Regions from separate parts of the Endozoicomonas sp. ALB091 genome, predicted to be linked through region 2. Evidence: predicted binding sites of a transcription regulator. Region 2 holds the regulator's gene; the other holds the start of a gene.
The links. Region 2 encodes FNR, which switches genes on or off when oxygen is low (the NO sensors DNR and NnrR bind a similar motif). Its sites were predicted from a motif close to TTGATNTANATCAA; they were not measured.
Positions count from the first base shown of each region.

Region 1 (8,974 bases), on a different contig from region 2:
AGGATGCTTACCAGGGCGTGGCCATGGGGGTCTTTGCCCAGGCAACCGCTGATCGCTTTGGCCTGGGCCGCGAGGCTATGGACGACTATGCCCTTGCATCTCTGGAACGGGCCAGCAAAGCGAACAGTTCTGGTGCGTTTGCTGAAGAAATTGTGCCGGTTGAAACCCGTAAAGGGCTGGTTGATATTGATGAGCAGCCGGGCAAGGCCAGGCCGGAGAAAATCCGTCAGTTACGTCCGGCCTTTAGCAAAGAGGGCACCGTGACAGCGGCAAACTCCAGCTCTATTTCCGATGGTGCAGCGGCGCTCGTGTTAATGCGTGAAAGTGATGCAGCAGCACAGGGCTTACAACCTCTGGCAAGAATTATTGGCTACCAAAGCCATGCTCAGAAGCCTGAAGAATTTACCATTGCTCCGGTAGACTGCATCCGTAAGCTACTGGAAAAAATTAGCTGGCAGGCCAGCGAGGTAGACCTGTTTGAAGTGAATGAGGCGTTTGCCGTAGTGGCCATGATGGCTATCCGCGAACTGCGCCTGGATCATGATAAGGTCAACATTCATGGCGGTGCCTGCGCACTTGGTCATCCCCTGGGTGCCAGCGGTGCCCGCATTCTGGTAACACTGTTGCATGCCCTGAAAAAGACCGGCGGCACCAAAGGTGTTGCTTCACTCTGCATTGGTGGAGGAGAAGCTACCGCCATCGCGGTCGAGATGTTATAAAAAAACTTACCGATACTTTTCGTGTGCACCAACCTGGCGAGCATGCACTAACCACTAATAAAAATGCCGCATGCCCCAGGCCTCACAAATAACAAAACACAAGAGGCGGCATTTTTATATGGATTATCACCTTTCTGAACAGCAGGTCGCTTTTCGTGATCTGGCCCGGCAATTTGCCGATGCCGAATTGGCCCCCCATGCAGCACAGTGGGATCTTGATTGTCATTTCCCGGTTGATGTAATCAGGGCAGCGGGAGACCTTGGGTTCTGTGCCCTGTATACCCATGAGTCCATGGGTGGGCTGGGCCTGTCCAGGCTGGACTCCCATATTGTTTTTGAGCAGCTGGCCATGGGGTGTACGGCTACCACCGCCTATATCACCATTCATAATATGGTTACCTGGATGATCAGTGAGTTTGCTACGGATCGGGTAAAGTCAGATTGGGGGGAAGGGCTGGTCAGTGGCAGCAAGCTGTCGTCCTATTGCCTTACCGAGCCCGGATCGGGCAGTGATGCCGCATCGTTGACAACCAGCGCCGGGCGGGATGGCGATGAGTATGTGCTCAATGGCTCGAAAATGTTTATTTCCGGGGCTGGCAGTACCGATCTGCTGCTGGTGATGGCAAGAACCGGCGAAGACGGTCCGAAAGGCATTTCCGCCTTTGCCGTTCCCGCCAATCTGGCAGGTATCCAGTACGGCAAGAAGGAGGAAAAGATGGGTTGGAATGCCCAGCCAACCCGACTGATTTCATTTGACAATGTTCGTATACCTGCAGACTACCTGTTGGGCAAGGAAGGTCAGGGCTTCTCTTTTGCGATGAAAGGTCTGGATGGTGGTCGAATCAATATCGCCACCTGCTCCATAGGTACAGCTCAGCAGGCACTGAACACGGCTCGGGCCTATATGAAAGAGCGGAAGCAGTTTGGTCGTGAACTGGCCGGTTTCCAGGCCTTGCAGTTCAAGCTGGCGGATATGAATACCGAGCTGGTGGCTGCCCGCCAGATGGTTCGACTGGCAGCCTTCAAACTGGATAATCAGGATCCGGAAGCAACCGCATACTGTGCCATGGCTAAACGTTTTGCTACGGATATCGGGTTTAGGGTCTGTAACGAGGCCCTGCAGATTCATGGCGGTTATGGTTATATCAGGGAGTATCCTCTGGAGCGACATGTGCGGGATACCCGGGTCCACCAGATTCTGGAGGGAACCAATGAAATTATGCGCTTGATTGTCGCCCGTCGTTTACTTTCCGAGAGCATTTCTGATACCGGTATGGAGTTACAGTGATTATGTCTGAAAAGTTACGTCTCACCTGTGAAGAACGTACCGCCATTCTCACCCTGGACAATCCTCCGGCCAATACCTGGACGCCAGAAAGCCTTGATGAGCTGGAGCAGATTATTCACCAGTTGAACCGTGAGCCTGATGTGATTGCCCTGGTGATCACCTCGGCTTCGGAGAAGTTCTTCAGTGCAGGCGCTGATTTAAAGCGCTTTGATAACCTGACCCCGGAGGAAGCTCGCCCATTTGCACAAAGCTTTGGCAGGGCTTTTGAAGCCCTCAGTAACTTTTCGGGGCTCAGCATTGCGGCCATCAACGGTTATGCCATGGGTGGTGGGCTGGAAGTGGCGCTGGCCTGTGACCTGCGCATCGCTGAACAGGGTGCCATTATGGCCCTGCCTGAAGCGTCGGTGGGGTTATTACCCTGTGCCGGCGGAACTCAGAACCTTACCCTGCTGGTGGGCGAAGCCTGGGCCAAGCGCATGATTCTCTGCGGCGAGAAAGTGACCGCAGAAAAAGCATTGGCAATTGGACTGATAGAGGAAATGGTGGACAGTGGTAAGAGTCTTGAACGGGCGAAAGCGCTTGCGGCCAATGCCGGAAACCAGAGTCCGGATGCCTTGAGGGCCTGTAAAAAGCTGATCCAGATGGGGCGTTCCGGATTTTCCAGAGATGTCTTGCCAGAGGAAAGGGAGCAGTTCCTGACGTTGTTCAATGGCAGGAACCAGCAGGAAGGCGTCAGTGCGTTTCTTGAGAAGCGCAAACCTGAGTGGCATTACGACTAATCCGACTATTTTGAATAAGGATGATATTAATGACAAAAATTGCATTTATCGGCCTTGGCAATATGGGTGGTCCCATGGCTCAGAACCTGGTGAAAGCCGGGCATGATGTCTGTGGTTATGATCTGGTTCCTGAGGCGCTTGATCAATTGGAACAAGCCGGAGGCTCAAAGGCCGAATCCGTGACTGAGGCTGCACAGGGTGCCAGTGTGGTGATCAGTATGTTACCGGCTGGCAAACAGGTCGAATCACTCTACCTGGGAGATGATGGACTCTTCCAAACGATAGGCAACCGTTGTCTGGTGATTGATTGCAGCACCATAGAAGCTGAAGTTGCCAGAAAAGTCGGGCAGCAGGCAAAAGAGCAGGGTATCGACTATGTTGATGCACCGGTGTCCGGTGGTACCGCCGGAGCTGCTGCTGGAACACTGACGTTTATGGTGGGTGGCAGTGCCGAGACCGTAGAGCAGGCCCGGCCCTATCTTGAGATAATGGGGCAGACTGTTTTTCACGCTGGCGAGACGGGTGCGGGGCAGCTGGCCAAGATCTGCAACAATATGCTGCTGGCTATTGTTATGACAGGCACATCGGAAGCTCTTAAACTGGGTATCGACAATGGCCTTGATCCGGCAGTACTGTCAGAAATCATGAAGAACAGTTCAGGTGGGAACTGGGTACTGGACAAGTACAACCCGGTGCCGGGCGTCATGCCCCAGACTCCGGCCAGTCATGGTTACCAGGGCGGTTTTATGGTGGCACTGATGGCCAAGGATCTTGGTTTGGCTCTGAATACGGCTGCCAGCAGCCATACCGCAACGCCCATGGCATCACTGGCTGACAATCTGTATAAAATGCATGCAATTCGCTCCGGCAATCACCAGGACTTTTCAAGCATTATTCAGCTGTATGAGTCAGCAGATTAGACGATTATTGGCTACTATTTCTTTGAATGCATGATCAATTTTATTATTTAATAGATAGATGCCGATTATCGTTCAGTTTATTTTTCTTCTGTTGATATGACTCAATGTTTTGCTTAGAAGCTGTTCTAATTTTGAACAGTTGTGTCAGATAATGGTTCTGTTTTTGTAAATCAGGTTATACAATCCCCCGGATTTATCTGAAGTTCTCGCCGGGTAACCGGTCGGCACCGATCATCCATCTGAGGTCACCTTTTCCCATGCAAATACTTATGAGTCTGGTGGGCATTGCCAGCCTTCTGGCACTTGCCTTTTTACTGTCCGATAACCGAAAAGCGATCAACCTGCGAACTGTGGGTGGTGCCTTTGCCATTCAGGCCGGACTGGGAGCGTTGGTTCTTTATGTTCCCCTGGGTCAGGAAATTCTTGGTGGTGTCTCCAACGCGGTAAGTAATGTGATCAGCTACGCCAATCAGGGTATCGGCTTCCTGTTTGGTGACCTGGGTAACTTCAAGGTCGGCTTTATTTTTGCCATCAACGTACTGCCGATTATCATTTTCTTCTCCTCTCTGGTTGCTGTTCTTTACTATCTGGGTGTTATGCAGAAGGTGGTTACCTTCCTGGGTGGTGCGTTACAGAAAGTACTGGGTACCAGTCGTACAGAGTCTCTGTCGGCAACGGCAAATATTTTCGTTGGCCAGACAGAAGCTCCTCTTGTGGTAAGACCCTATATTGGTCGTATGACTAATTCTGAGCTTTTTGCCATCATGGTGGGTGGTCTGGCTTCTGTTGCAGGCTCTGTTCTGGCCGGTTATGCAGGCATGGGTGTCGAGCTTAGGTACCTGATTGCAGCAAGCTTCATGGCGGCACCTGGTGGTTTGCTGATGGCCAAGATGATTAAGCCGGAAACCGATACTCCGGATAATTCTGAGCTGGCTGATGACGAAGGTGACAATGAAAAGCCTGCCAACGTAATAGACGCCGCCGCTTCTGGTGCTTCTTCCGGTATGAAGCTGGCCGCAAACGTTGGTGCCATGCTGCTCGCTTTCATTGCCCTGATCGCCATGGTTAACGGTATCATGGGCTGGATTGGTGGCTTCTTTGACTACCCTGACCTGAGCCTCGAAATCATTCTCGGCTATCTGTTCAGTCCGCTGGCCTTCCTGATTGGTGTGCCAATGAATGAAATCGTGACAGCGGGCAGTTTCATTGGCCAGAAGCTGGTGGTGAACGAATTCGTTGCTTACATGGATTTTGTTAATTACCTGAACCCTGAAGCGGCTGCGGCGGCTGGTGTTGAAGTGCTGTCACAGCGTACGCAGATCATCATCACCTTTGCACTGTGTGGTTTTGCCAACCTGTCTTCTATTGCCATTCTCCTGGGTGGTCTGGGCGTTATGGCACCACACCGTCGTCAGGATATTGCCCGCATGGGTATCAAGGCAGTGGCTGCTGGTACTCTGTCTAATCTTATGAGTGCAACCATCGCTGGTCTGATGTTGTCTCTGTAATGTTTTTTGGGCCACGGTCTGACCGTGGCCTGCTTTCCTTCCTGTATTTTCCCTTCATCAGCTGAATCTAACGCTTTTCAGGAAATGGCCGAATGACATAGTGAAATAACTATGTCGGGGTATCTGTGTGTATTGCTGGCATGGATATCTTTCTGAACCTGTCGTGAGTGTGCAAGGATGAACCTGACAACAAGGATTTTATGCTCCCGTAAAGACAAGAAATTTTCGCAGCAGGCCCTGGCGGATTTGATTGGTGTATCCAGAAGTGCACTGGCCCAATGGGAAACCAGTATGAGCAGTCCCAGTCTCGAGAATCTGCGAAAAATGGCTGAAATTCTTGAGGTGTCTTTCGAGTGGCTGGCCACCGGGCGTGGAAACCAGTACCTGGTCAGCTCTGATGAGGTAATCAGTGACTCGGAAGTGGATGGGGAGATTATCGGTCAATTACATCGAATGAACCTGATGAAGAAAAGAGCCATTCTGAATGTGATGAGAGCCATGGCATAAAGTAACAAAATACGCTCAGACAAAAGCGCCTTACCGGCGCTTTTTCGCTTTTTGCAGAACAGTTTCAGAATGCAGTGGGCGTCTATTTGATCATTTCTCGGAACTTGTTGCCCGGCTTGAACTGAGGCAGCTTGCAGGCGGGGATATGAATTTCTTCACCGGTTTGTGGATTGCGCCCCTTCCTGGCCGCCCGATCTGCTACCGAAAATGTGCCAAAACCAATAAGTTGAACGATGTCGCCGCTTGCCAGTGTCTCCTGTGTGTTGCTGATAAAGGCATTGACAACCAGCTCGGCCTTGCTTCGGGACAGGTTAGCTTGTTCAGCGACTTGCTCAACCAGTTCTTTCTTGTTCATATCCAGTCTCAGGGAATTACCAGTTATGTGGAAAGAAAATACCAGAAGATGGGTGATCCGCCTCTGGCTTCGCTTGGCTCAGGGAAAAACCTGGGCAGGTGGTGAAACACAATCAGCCTGACGTGTATCTCTTGCTGGAAAAACAGATGATGGGAGAAAACCTTGTAGGAGCCTGTCGGACTTAAGACTGTCCTACTGCGGTTGCGATAAATTGGTCTAAAAATTCCTGCTTCTTCGTCAAATAGCCCCGCTATTCTCCTCAGAAGCAGAAATTTTTATCCTCAATTTCTCGCAATCCTCGCTACGGACGCTTAAGTCCGACAGGCTCCTAGGACAATATAGAAGTTTTTAGCCGCTTTATCCGGTTTCGTGACTGAAATATTTTGAGGTGGCTGCCAGGATGGGGGCTGGCAGCTATGGTGTCGGCTTATTTACCCAGTTCGCGCTCCAGTGGGATCATGTGATGTTTTGGCTGCAGTACCAGAATATCGGTTTTGACCTCGGAGATCAGCTGTTCGGCGGTATTGCCAATAGCCAGGGCGCTGATGCCGGTTCTTGCGTGAGTGCCAAGAATCAGAAGTTTGGCATCAATGTCTTGCAGCAGCGCGGGGATCATGGTCTCGGTTGGACCGGGTTCAATATGGAAATAGTCTTCATTGAGATTGAACTCCCGGGCATATTCCTGACAATGCTTTTCGTAGTAGTCCTTGTCAGTCCGTCCATCACCGTGATCCTGAATCGCCAGCATCGTTGTCGGGTAAGCGGTGGCCAGATGCAGCTCTGATGAGAACTCACTGGCGATGTCCGTCGCATATTGCAGGATCGCCTGGTTAAGAATGCTGTGATAATGGTCTCTCGGGTCGGCGTTAATGGCCGCGAGGATTTTGCCTTTAGTCCAGTCACTATTATCCTGCACCAGCAGTACAGGAACCCGGCAGCGGCGGAGGAGGCTCCAGTCTTCAGGCGTAGAGAAGGCTTTCTTGAGGGCGGTGATTAACTTGGCATCTTTGACTACCAGGTGGCAGCGTTCCATCTGACGCACATGGATAATGGTTTCAATAACAGAGCCATTCCATGTTTCATGCAGATAAACCTCCTGACCCTCAGACATCAGTGGCTCAGCCAGTGCTTCCAGGCGAACCATTGATTCACCATCGGCCCTGGGGTTTGGCGCAAGAATATGCAGGGCAGCACCGGTTACCCGGCAGATCTGGCTGGCCCGTTCAAGGGCAAGCTGCTGTTCCTTTCTGGTATCAACAACGGCCAGAACCTTGGTAATTCCACGCATAATGTTTCCTCTCTTGCTGAATATTCTGCTTGTTATAGTTCCATCATGCATGAGCGGAACTGATGTTTTTATGATCTGGGTCAATAAAATGCTGTGTAGTTAGGAGTATGTGGAATGTTATTCCATGAATATTTGTATTTATAAAAGAGATCTTATGGAAACCGTTGTGTTTTTTGAAGAATTGATCTGGGTCAATAAATGTGCTGGCGAACTTTATATAATAACAGCATATTACATTTCCGGTTGATAAATAACAAAAAAGGTAAGGAATGAAAATCAAATCGCTTTCTCTCGCTATTATCAGTGCAACTGTATTGCTATCTGGTGCCGCACAGGCCTATGAGGCTGGTGACTTTATTGTTCGTGGTGGTCTGGCCAGTGTAAATCCTGATGTGGATAGTGGAAATCTGTATGTAGCAGGGGTCGAACAGCCTGACTCAAAAGTGGATGTCAATAATGAGACTCAACTGGGATTATCATTGACTTATATGATTCAGGATAATTTCGGTATTGAGTTGCTTGCAGCTACTCCATTCTCACACAAGTTGCAGGGTAAGGGTGGGCTTTCTGGTCTTGGTGATTTCGCTGAAGTAAAGCACTTACCACCTACTTTGAGTGTTCAGTATTATCCAATGGGTAATGCGTCAGCGTTCCAGCCCTATTTTGGCGCGGGCTTGAATTACACTATCTTTTTCAGTGAAAAGTTTGTTGGTGCTGGTTCGAATGCTGGTTTTCGGAATCTGAAGCTGGATGACTCCCTTGGTCTGGCGGCTCAGGTCGGTTTTGATTACCAGGTTGCTGATAACTGGAGTGTGAATGCTGCCGTCTGGTATATGGACATAGATACAACGGGTACTTTCACAGATGGCTCAAATGATTACAAAATTGATGTATCTCTGGATCCCTGGGTATATATGGCCGGTGTAGCATACCGTTTCTAAAGCCATGGCAATAAGTTGAATAAAAAAAGCTGTCAGTTGTCTGACAGCGTTTTTTATTCTGCGCATTGGTGAATCTGACCTTTGTAGCTTCAGCGTGCTTTATGGGTCTGCTTGATCTCCTGCTTCATAAGAAAAAGACATTGATGCCTCACTTTAACGCCCTCCTGTCGCTCGTGTTACCATGCTGGCTCAGCCAGGTGAGCCAGTTATGACCAATATTTCGCCCATTCTTGAATTCTTACCCTGTCCAACCCCTGAGGCATGGATTGATGAAGCGCGCAAACCAGAGAATCTTGCGGTGATTCTGGTTGATCATGCCAATAATGAACTGAAGGCCGCTCAATCAGCGATGGCGATAATGAGCCGTTATCGCACCGGGACGTTCGGCCGGGGTAACGGTCGCTGTGAACAGCAGAAAGGTGGGCTGCAACTCAGAATAGAAGATCAGTTAAGCCTGCTGAACAAAATGTCCAGACTGGCCCGTGAAGAGTTGCGGCACTATGAGCAGGTTCTGGCCATTATGGCACGCAGGGATATTCCCTATGTTCACCTTGGAGCCGGTCGCTATGCGGGGCAGTTAAGTGCTGCCATCAGAACGTTTGAACCATTCAGGCTGGTCGATACCCTGGTGATGGGGGCGTTTATTGAAGCCCGTTCCTGTGAGCGTTT
Region 1 covers NZ_JBLYNQ010000007.1:212,625-221,598, reverse strand. Annotated here, with positions in the region: gene ACO6UX_RS13150 (thiolase family protein) at 1-719, shown strand, start outside; gene ACO6UX_RS13145 (acyl-CoA dehydrogenase family protein) at 838-2,007, shown strand; gene ACO6UX_RS13140 (enoyl-CoA hydratase) at 2,010-2,786, shown strand; gene mmsB (3-hydroxyisobutyrate dehydrogenase) at 2,816-3,706, shown strand; gene ACO6UX_RS13130 (NupC/NupG family nucleoside CNT transporter) at 3,964-5,214, shown strand; gene ACO6UX_RS13125 (helix-turn-helix domain-containing protein) at 5,392-5,721, shown strand; gene ACO6UX_RS13120 (HU family DNA-binding protein) at 5,804-6,076, opposite strand; gene ACO6UX_RS13115 (universal stress protein) at 6,504-7,364, opposite strand; gene ACO6UX_RS13110 (OmpW/AlkL family protein) at 7,634-8,305, shown strand; gene ACO6UX_RS13105 (tRNA-(ms[2]io[6]A)-hydroxylase) at 8,514-8,974, shown strand, end outside.
Region 1: the regulator FNR is predicted to act here: its motif matches at 7,546-7,559, upstream of ACO6UX_RS13110 (OmpW/AlkL family protein).

Region 2 (8,974 bases):
GTGGCCGATCTGCAACCAGACGACAAGGTTAGAATTCTTCCCGGCGATGCCATTCCCGCAGATGGCATTCTGATCAGTGGCTCCACCAGCGTGAATGAAGCCATGTTGACCGGAGAGTACCTGCCCATCGAAAAGCAGCGTGGTGACACACTGCTGTGCAGCAGTATCAATGTGGACCATCCCATTGAGCTTAAGGTAAGCAAAGTAGGCGAAGAGACCCGGGTAGCCGGCATTATCCAGCTGCTGCAACGGGCACAGCAGGATAAGCCCGCCATCGCGAAAATTGCCGATAAGGTGGCCGGCTGGTTTGTTGCCTGTGTGTTGCTGGTGGCCATTTGTGTGTACTGGGGCTGGTCCGGCATTGCGCCACAAGACGCGTTCTGGATTACCCTGTCGGTTCTGGTGGTGACCTGCCCCTGCGCCCTGTCCCTGGCCACCCCTGCCGCCCTGACTGCGGCTACCGGCTATCTGCACCGCCTTGGCCTGCTGGTGACCCGTGGTCATGTTCTGGAAGGCCTGAAAACCATCGACCATGTGATCTTTGATAAAACCGGCACCTTAACCAAAGGGGAACTGTCGTTAAGCCAGGTGGTTTCTCTTGATAACGGCAACAGTTCAAAAGAAGCGTTGCTTCAGCGGGCAGCAGCCCTGGAAGCACACTCTGAACACCCTATCGCCAGAGCCTTTTTCTACACCGTTGAGTCATTGCATGAGCAGGCTCGCGAGGTGAAAAACCATCTTGGCCAGGGGATAGAAGGCACCATTGGCAACCGCCTTTACCGCATCGGACGACCCGACTTTGTCTGTCCATCCGGCAATGTGGCAACGCCAGAACAGGATGGACAGTGGTTGCTGATGTCAGAAAGTACTGACCAGAAACTCTGGCAACCGCTCTGCTGGTTCAGGATTACCGACAGCCTGCGCCCTGAGGCCGCCCACACAATCCAACGGCTGCAACAGATGGGCAAAACCGTAACCCTGCTCAGTGGTGATGCCGAGCCGGTGGTGGCGGCAACCGCTGAATCCCTGGGTATACGGCAATGGAAGTCTGAAAGCAGCCCGGATGACAAGCTGCGCTATATCCAGACGCTGCAGAGTCAGGGCCACAAAGTCTTGATGGTTGGTGATGGCATCAATGATGTTCCCGTTCTGGCGGGGGCGGATATCTCCATGGCCATGGGCAACGCCTCAGACCTGGCGCGCACCAGTGCAGATGCAGTATTGATTTCCGGCAACCTTGAGCGACTGGCCGATGCCTTTAACCTGACCATAAGAACCCGGAAAATTATCCGGCAAAACCTGGCATGGTCCCTTGGCTACAACCTTGCCGCCCTGCCCCTGGCCGCAGCAGGCATGATTGCCCCATGGATGGCCGCTACCGGCATGGCGCTCAGCTCACTGATCGTGGTGGCCAACGCCCTGCGACTGAACCGCCCGGGAAAACTGCCCAAAGCACCGACCGAGTCAGAAGAAGTTTACGCCCACCTTGAACCCAGAGGAGCTGCCTGACCATGGAAAGCCTGATTATTCTGATCCCTCTGGCCCTGATCCTGATCGCTGTAGCGATCAAACTCTTTTTCTGGGCAGTAGACGACGGTCAGTTTGACGACCTTGAAGGGCCAGCCCACAGCATTCTTTTTGATGAGCCTCAACAGATACCAAAAGCTGATTCACATGACCATAAATGAAGTCCCCACCTTACTTTCCGCATTAACCCTGGGCATACTGGGCAGCGCCCACTGTATCGGCATGTGTGGCGGCATTACTTCCGCCCTCAGCCTCTCCCTGGCAGGCAAGTCCCGTGCACAGATCTTCTGGCTGATGCTGACCTATCATCTCGGACGAATTACCAGCTACGCCATCGCTGGTCTCCTTCTGGCCAGCATTGGCTGGTACCTGGGCGGTATCAGCCCGGAAGTAAAGATGGGACTGCGCTATTTTGCGGCCATTATGCTGATCGCCATGGGGCTTTATCTGACCGGTTGGTGGCGTGGTCTGACACATCTGGAAAAGATCGGACATAAGCTCTGGCAACATATCCAGCCCAAGGCCAAAGCACTGCTGCCCATCAAAAACTTTCCCAATGCCCTCGCCATTGGCATGCTCTGGGGGTGGTTACCCTGCGGCCTGGTCTACAGCACCCTGGCCTGGAGCGCCACTCAGGGAAAACCGGTACAGGGTGCGCTGTTAATGGCCTCATTTGGTATAGGCACCATACCCTCAGTGTTCCTGCTTGGTGCGTTCTCAAGACAGCTCAGCGGCATTATCCAAGCCAGTATCACCCGCAACCTGGCGGGGTTGCTGATTATCCTTTTTGGCTTGTGGTCTATGCCCGGCGCACACCAGAGGTGGTTGATGTCCATGCTGCACCATCACCATATGTGATAAAAGGAAAAAAAAAGTTCTGCCTCCTAGGAGGCTCTTAAAGTTTTGAATCAGAAATCAAACCAAAAGACGAGGCGCTCCGCTTTTTGCTTCTGCAACTCAGCCAACTCCAAAAAATACTTTTCCCCCAACGATTCCCTGATCGTAAGCTTGACAAACTCTTCGGGAACATCAACGCCCCTTTCTCTTAAAGGCTTGTTGTAGTCGTAAGAAACCAATTCATCAACAGACAGCCAGGAGTGGCCAGATCCACCCGTTCCCCATTCATCAGACTTGGCCTTGATGGAAAGACTGACATCTCCGGGCAGCCCCCGAGCCTCCTCAATAATGGGATACGGAGTAACATGCCAGGAGCCCCAGTCATAATCGCTTCTGACAAAACCCTCGGAAAAAAATGAAAAGACATGACGATTGCGATCTGAAAAAGGTTCGTAACCCGGGATTTCTTCCCATTGCCCGACACTATTTCTGAATTCAGCATACATATGTATGTCTGCACCCATAATTACTCCTCCTGTCTGATCAGTGACCAGGACATATTTGTGAATTTTTATGATCTAGCAGCAAAAATAGCACATTCAATGAACCCACCAATCACTATCAATCAGACCCTTTTCAGCACAACCCTGCCAGCCAAAGCATTATTTGCTCGATTAATAACCAGATGGCAGATACAATAGCCAACCTCAACAACTTCACGCCACGTTGGACACAATCCTCATCACATGCCCTAAAGACGAACCACTAAGGCATGCCAGTTCGGTTCATACCTATTGACACCGATCAAAGAACAACCTTGAAAATCTTTCTAAACTAGCCAAAAACATCATGACGTAATACCGACTGTTTTTGCCTTACCCTTTCCGGCACAAAAAGACCGACCAGAAGGCGAACACACTGACTAATAAGACATGAAGATTACCGAGAGCAATAATGAATACCGCACCAGTTTGGGATAAAGACCTGATTCACCGATACAACCACTCAGGCCCGCGTTATACCTCCTATCCCACGGCGGTGCAGTTTGATGGCAGCTTTGATATTGAGAAATATCATCACAATGCCCACTCCAGTGCCAGGGCCATCAATCCCCTGTCACTCTACTTTCATATCCCGTTCTGCTCCCATGTCTGTTATTACTGCGCCTGTAATAAAATTGTCACCAAACACCGTGGGCGCGCCAATAGTTATCTGGAATACCTGTTTCGTGAAATAGAGATGCAGGCAGCACTCTACAGTCAGGAACAGCGGGTCGAGCAACTGCACTTTGGCGGCGGCACACCGACCTTTCTGAGCAGAGATCAGATGAGGGATCTGATGGGCCATATCCGTCAGCACTTCCAACTGACCCAAAGCGATACCGCAGACTACTCCATTGAACTGGATCCCAGGGAAGTAGACTGGCCCATGATGGGCACCCTGAGGGACCTTGGCTTCAACCGAATCAGCATGGGCGTTCAGGACCTGAACCCCAAAGTTCAGCAAGCCGTTAACCGGGTTCAACCTGAAAGCATGATTCAATCCATTCTTGATGCTTCCAGGGTCATGGCATTCCGCTCGGTACACATGGACCTGATTTACGGCCTGCCTTTCCAGACCACCAACAGTTTTATGGAAACCATCGATCGTGTGGCTGATATGGCCCCGGACAGGCTATCCCTGTTTAACTACGCCCACCTGCCCCACCGCTTCAAACCACAGCGCCGAATTAATGAGCAGGATCTGCCTGCGCCGGAAGTGAAGCTGGACATTCTGCATCAGGCCACGGAAAAACTGCTGGATCAGGGCTACATCTACATCGGTATGGATCACTTTGCCCTGCCAGACGATGAACTGGCCATTGCCCGGGAAGAAGGCACGCTGCACCGGAATTTCCAGGGTTATACCACCCATGGTCATTGCGACCTGATCGGCATGGGCGTGTCTGCCATCAGCCAGGTAGGCGACACTTATATCCAGAACAGCACCGATGAAGCCCGGTACTGTGCAATGATCAATGAACAGCAGTTGCCAGTGGTTCGCGGCCTGAAGATGACCGCTGATGACAAAGTCCGCCAGGCAGTGATTACCCAGCTGATCTGCCACTTCAAACTGAACTTCAGCGATATTGAACAGCGGTTTGATATTCAATTCAGGGATTACTTCCGGGATGAGCTGGCAAGGCTGGAGCCGATGAGGGCAGACGGCCTGATCAGTCTCAATAGCGATGGCTTGCTGGAAGTACTGCCAAAGGGAACACTGCTGATCCGTAACATCTGTATGCAGTTCGACCACTATCTCCATCAACCGGAGATGAAAGAGAAGACGCTCTTCTCAAAGGTTATCTGAGTAACACTCCGGAGCAATCACCAGGCTCCGGAGCCCCTCTCCCGCCAGTACCGACAACGACTGATCATCCCGCACAGAACCGAAACCTCTCTGCAGCTCACCGGTTTATCAGAAAAAAACTGAAACTGACGACGACTTGCCACCACTATCACATTGATTTACTTGAAACATAAGTGCAAAATCTGCCATGTCCGTTAAATACCACGAACGAAAATTTAATCCTGTGACATAAGACAATGTCAGATTGATTTTCAGGGATAAAGACACACAACCACCAGGAGCCATGACCATACCATGATCAGGGTCAGCCCTGAGCTTGATAGATGACACGGCAGATGAGAGCTCACCGGAACCACCGCAGTTTATGACGCATTGCTGAAGCAGCACCAAACCCCTACCCTGGGTCTGCCCGGTTGCGTACATACCTGATTTACACTCCGGTAACACTTTTCATACACTTGGTTTTCCATAAACAGTGTCGAATTTCGCCAAATACGACTTTGAGGCCTCTCAATGACGTCAAAGCCCAACGTCCGACAGCCGAGCCATGTGGCCTGCAGAGACTGCAGCCTCAGCTCACTGTGCCTGCCACTGGCACTGAGCATTAAGGATATCGATCAGCTGGATCACATTATCAAGCGTGGGCGTCCTTTGAAAAAAGGCGAACACCTGTTTCTGGAAGGTGACCCCTTTACCAGTGTCTTTGCTGTTCGCTCAGGGGCTCTCAAAACCTACACAGCGACCAATGAAGGTGAGGAACAAATCACCGGATTTTACCTGCCCAGCGAAATTCTTGGCCTGAGCGGTATGGATACGGATACCTATCCGGTGTCGGCCCAGGCGATGGAAACCACCATGATCTGCGAGATTCCTTTTGAGCAACTGGAAACCCTTTCCGATCAATTCCCGGAATTGCGCCGACATCTGATGCGCCTGATGAGCAAGCGTATCCGTGAAGACCAGCAAATGATGATGCTGCTGTCCAAGAAAAACGCCGATGAACGTATTGCCACCTTCCTGATTAACCTGGCCAGCCGTTTTCGTCGCCGGGGTTTTTCTTCCCAGTCGTTCCGTCTGTCCATGTCGAGAAATGAGATGGGGAACTACCTGGGTCTGGCGGTAGAAACGGTTAGTCGTGTATTTACCCGATTCCAGAAAAACGGCCTGATCTCCGCCGTGGGCAAGGAAATCGAAATTCGCAACTCGGTTGAACTCTGTGCCCTGGCCGGGGGAAAAACACTGGAACCGATTGCTACCAACGCCTGACTTTATCCTCTAAAGAAGCTACCCTTTGAGGTGGCTTCTTCCTTTTTATCCATTGACTGACAGCGGCATGCTCCCTCCCATGCATACAAACGAATGTTCATCCGTTCAGGAATATCTGCGAACGCAAATCAGAACCATCGCGGACTGGCCCCATGAAGGCATCCTGTTTCGGGATATCACCACACTGTTTGAAAACCCGGAAGCCTGGCGTAAGGCCGTGGATGTCATGGTTCAGCGTTATGAGAACCAGACTTTTGATCGCATTGGCGCGCTTGATGCCCGCGGTTTCCTGCTTGGCTCGACACTGTCCTATATCATGAACAAGCCGCTGGCACTGTTTCGCAAGAAAGGCAAACTGCCAGGCAAAACCCTCAGTGTCGAGTATGACCTTGAATATGGCAAAGCCGTACTGGAAATGCATGAAGACACCATTAAGGCCGGTGAAAAAATTCTGTTAGTGGATGACCTTATCGCCACCGGAGGCACACTGCTGGCTGGGGATCAGTTGATTCGACAAGCAGGAGCCAGCACACTGGAAGCTGCAGCTATCATCAATCTGCCAGACCTCAAGGGCGCTGACAGACTCAATGCGGCGGGCATTCCAACCTATGCCCTGTGCAATTTTGCCGGTGAGTAAAACCACCCTCAGTTCAGAATTTCAGGGATGATACGATATGTCTCTTAGATCCAGGGTTAATGTCTGGATCTGAGAGCCCCTCCCGCAGTTACAGGACGCACAGACCGGGATCTACCCGGGAAAAGGACTTTGCAAATGGGAATATGCGCCAAGGAACTAAGGCACTATGTTGTTCGCCCCGCACTCAAGCATCTGGGTATGTGGAGCCCTACTGCTGAGAACCTGCTGCTTGGTACCGCAGCCAGAGAGTCCGGGCTTGGTTTTCATCTGAAACAGGCCAATCACCAGGCACTCGGTATCTATCAGATTTCTCCTCGCATGCACCGCAATATCTGGGACCTGTTTCTGGCACCAAACGCTGACTTATCCAGCAAAGTTCGGGGACTGGCCAGCCAGCGGGAGTTTCTTTCCCACCCCCATCATGAACTGGCGACCAACCTGGTTTACGCCACCGCCATTGCCTGGCTTATCTATCACCGCTGCGGTATTCAGATCGAAGATATTGATAAAGAAGACATCACTGCCATGGCCAGATTATGGCAAAAGCACTTCCACAGCAGAAACCCCGGAACACTCCAGAGCTTCTGCGAAAGCTATCAAAAGATGATTATTGAATCAGGCTGCTCCACAGAGGAGTCAACGTACTTTAACCAGGCTGCAGCCAAACCGGCATAACAGGATTCAGCCTGCCTGCTCCCTTATCGCCTTGATGATGCTCCCCTACAACCCCTTGGCCTCAGCACATTGAACACAAAGGTCAGCATAAGGCATAACCTCAAGGCGCTGAACCGGAATTTCCTTACCGCAGGACAGGCAGAAACCGTAATCGCCCTCATTTATACGATCAAGGGCGCGGTTAATTTTACCCAGTTCAATCACCGCCTCGTTACCCAGTGCATCAATAACCTCATCATTCTCCCGTTCCTGCGCCTGCTCAGACCAGTCTGCACTGTTTTTTCGGGAAGCATCCTTTTTAATTTTACCCAGACGCGTATTCAGCTCATCCCTGCGAGCCATCAACCATTTCTGCCACTTATCATGATCTGTCATTTTGCTACCCCTGCACAAAAATACTGTAGAATCCTGCTGTTTATTCTATAAAGAATGGTTGTGTCAAAAGGTCACTCTTTACCATAAAACAACGCCGAAGAACCTTATCCCCACTCACAAAAACGGATAAGGTAATTACCAACCTGCGGCGTACTGATTCTTTCCAAAATCATGAATTCAAATAGTAGATCATTGATACCGTAAACGTAATATTCAGTTTCAATCCGGAAAAACATTTTCCCACCTGGTACATCAATTCAATGAGTTTGATGTGAACAATCTCCGTTCAGCCTGAAGCGGAGTCCAGGAGGCTGACAAAGTCCCTCCTCTTGATCTCGTAACCATTAACAGGCTGAGTGGTCGATAACCAGGCATTACATCACATAAGGCAGTCGTTTCAGCCTGTCGATGCAGGATGTGTGATTGAGCTGTCTGGCAAGTACCAGGGGAGTCCTGCCATGTCTGTTTCTCACCCGATGATCTGCGCCGGCATTCAACAGCATCCTGACAACTTTCAGGTTGCCATTGAATGCCGCCATATGCAGAACGGTATTGCCGTCTTGATCGGGAATATTCAGATCCGCCTTCGCCCGAATCAGCAGGCTGAGGGAAGCATCAAATGAGAAATGAATAAAGGACATATCAACGGCATAGTGCATGGCAGTACGGCCGGAATTATCTTTAACATCAAGCTGAGCACCTACCTGGATCAGGGCTTTCAGGCTATTGCAACGGTGTTTAAGCACAGCCAGATGCAGTGCGGTCTTACCCTCTGCGTTGGTCATGTCAAGGTCGGCATCGGAGCGAATAAACATGCGCAGGCACACATAACTGCCGTAGGTGACGGCGTCGTGTAACACCGTGTTGCCAGCCGAGTCCCTTGCCGAAAAATCCACGTTAGCCTCAACAATGACCCTGACGCACCCAAGATGGTTGCATCTGGTGGCTATGTGCAGTGCTGTCATAACGCTATTGCCGTTGGTAAAGGCCTGGATATTGGCCCCCCTTCGGATCAGGGTTTGCACGCTTTCAAGGTGCCCATGATAAGCAGCAAGGTGCAGGGCATTCCAGCCACAATTGACAAACGCCTCAACGTTGGCGTTGTTATCAATCAGGATTTCCAGACACTCACTATGGTTTCGCATGGCAGCGTAGTGTATCGCCGCTCTGCCAACGGGGGTCACTGCGTCAAGGTTCGCACCTTTATCGGCAAGTAATCGCAGGCAGTGGCCATGACCACCGGTGGCCGCATGGTGAACTGCCACCCGGCCATGCCGACTGGCTATGGTCATGTTACACCCATTGCTG
Region 2 covers NZ_JBLYNQ010000017.1:19,037-28,010, reverse strand. Annotated here, with positions in the region: gene ACO6UX_RS24085 (heavy metal translocating P-type ATPase) at 1-1,509, shown strand, start outside; gene ccoS (cbb3-type cytochrome oxidase assembly protein CcoS) at 1,512-1,688, shown strand; gene ACO6UX_RS24075 (sulfite exporter TauE/SafE family protein) at 1,675-2,385, shown strand; gene ACO6UX_RS24070 (hypothetical protein) at 2,436-2,888, opposite strand; gene hemN (oxygen-independent coproporphyrinogen III oxidase) at 3,319-4,713, shown strand; gene fnr (fumarate/nitrate reduction transcriptional regulator Fnr) at 5,227-5,979, shown strand; gene ACO6UX_RS24055 (adenine phosphoribosyltransferase) at 6,059-6,616, shown strand; gene ACO6UX_RS24050 (hypothetical protein) at 6,752-7,291, shown strand; gene ACO6UX_RS24045 (TraR/DksA family transcriptional regulator) at 7,337-7,666, opposite strand; gene ACO6UX_RS24040 (ankyrin repeat domain-containing protein) at 8,041-8,974, opposite strand, start outside.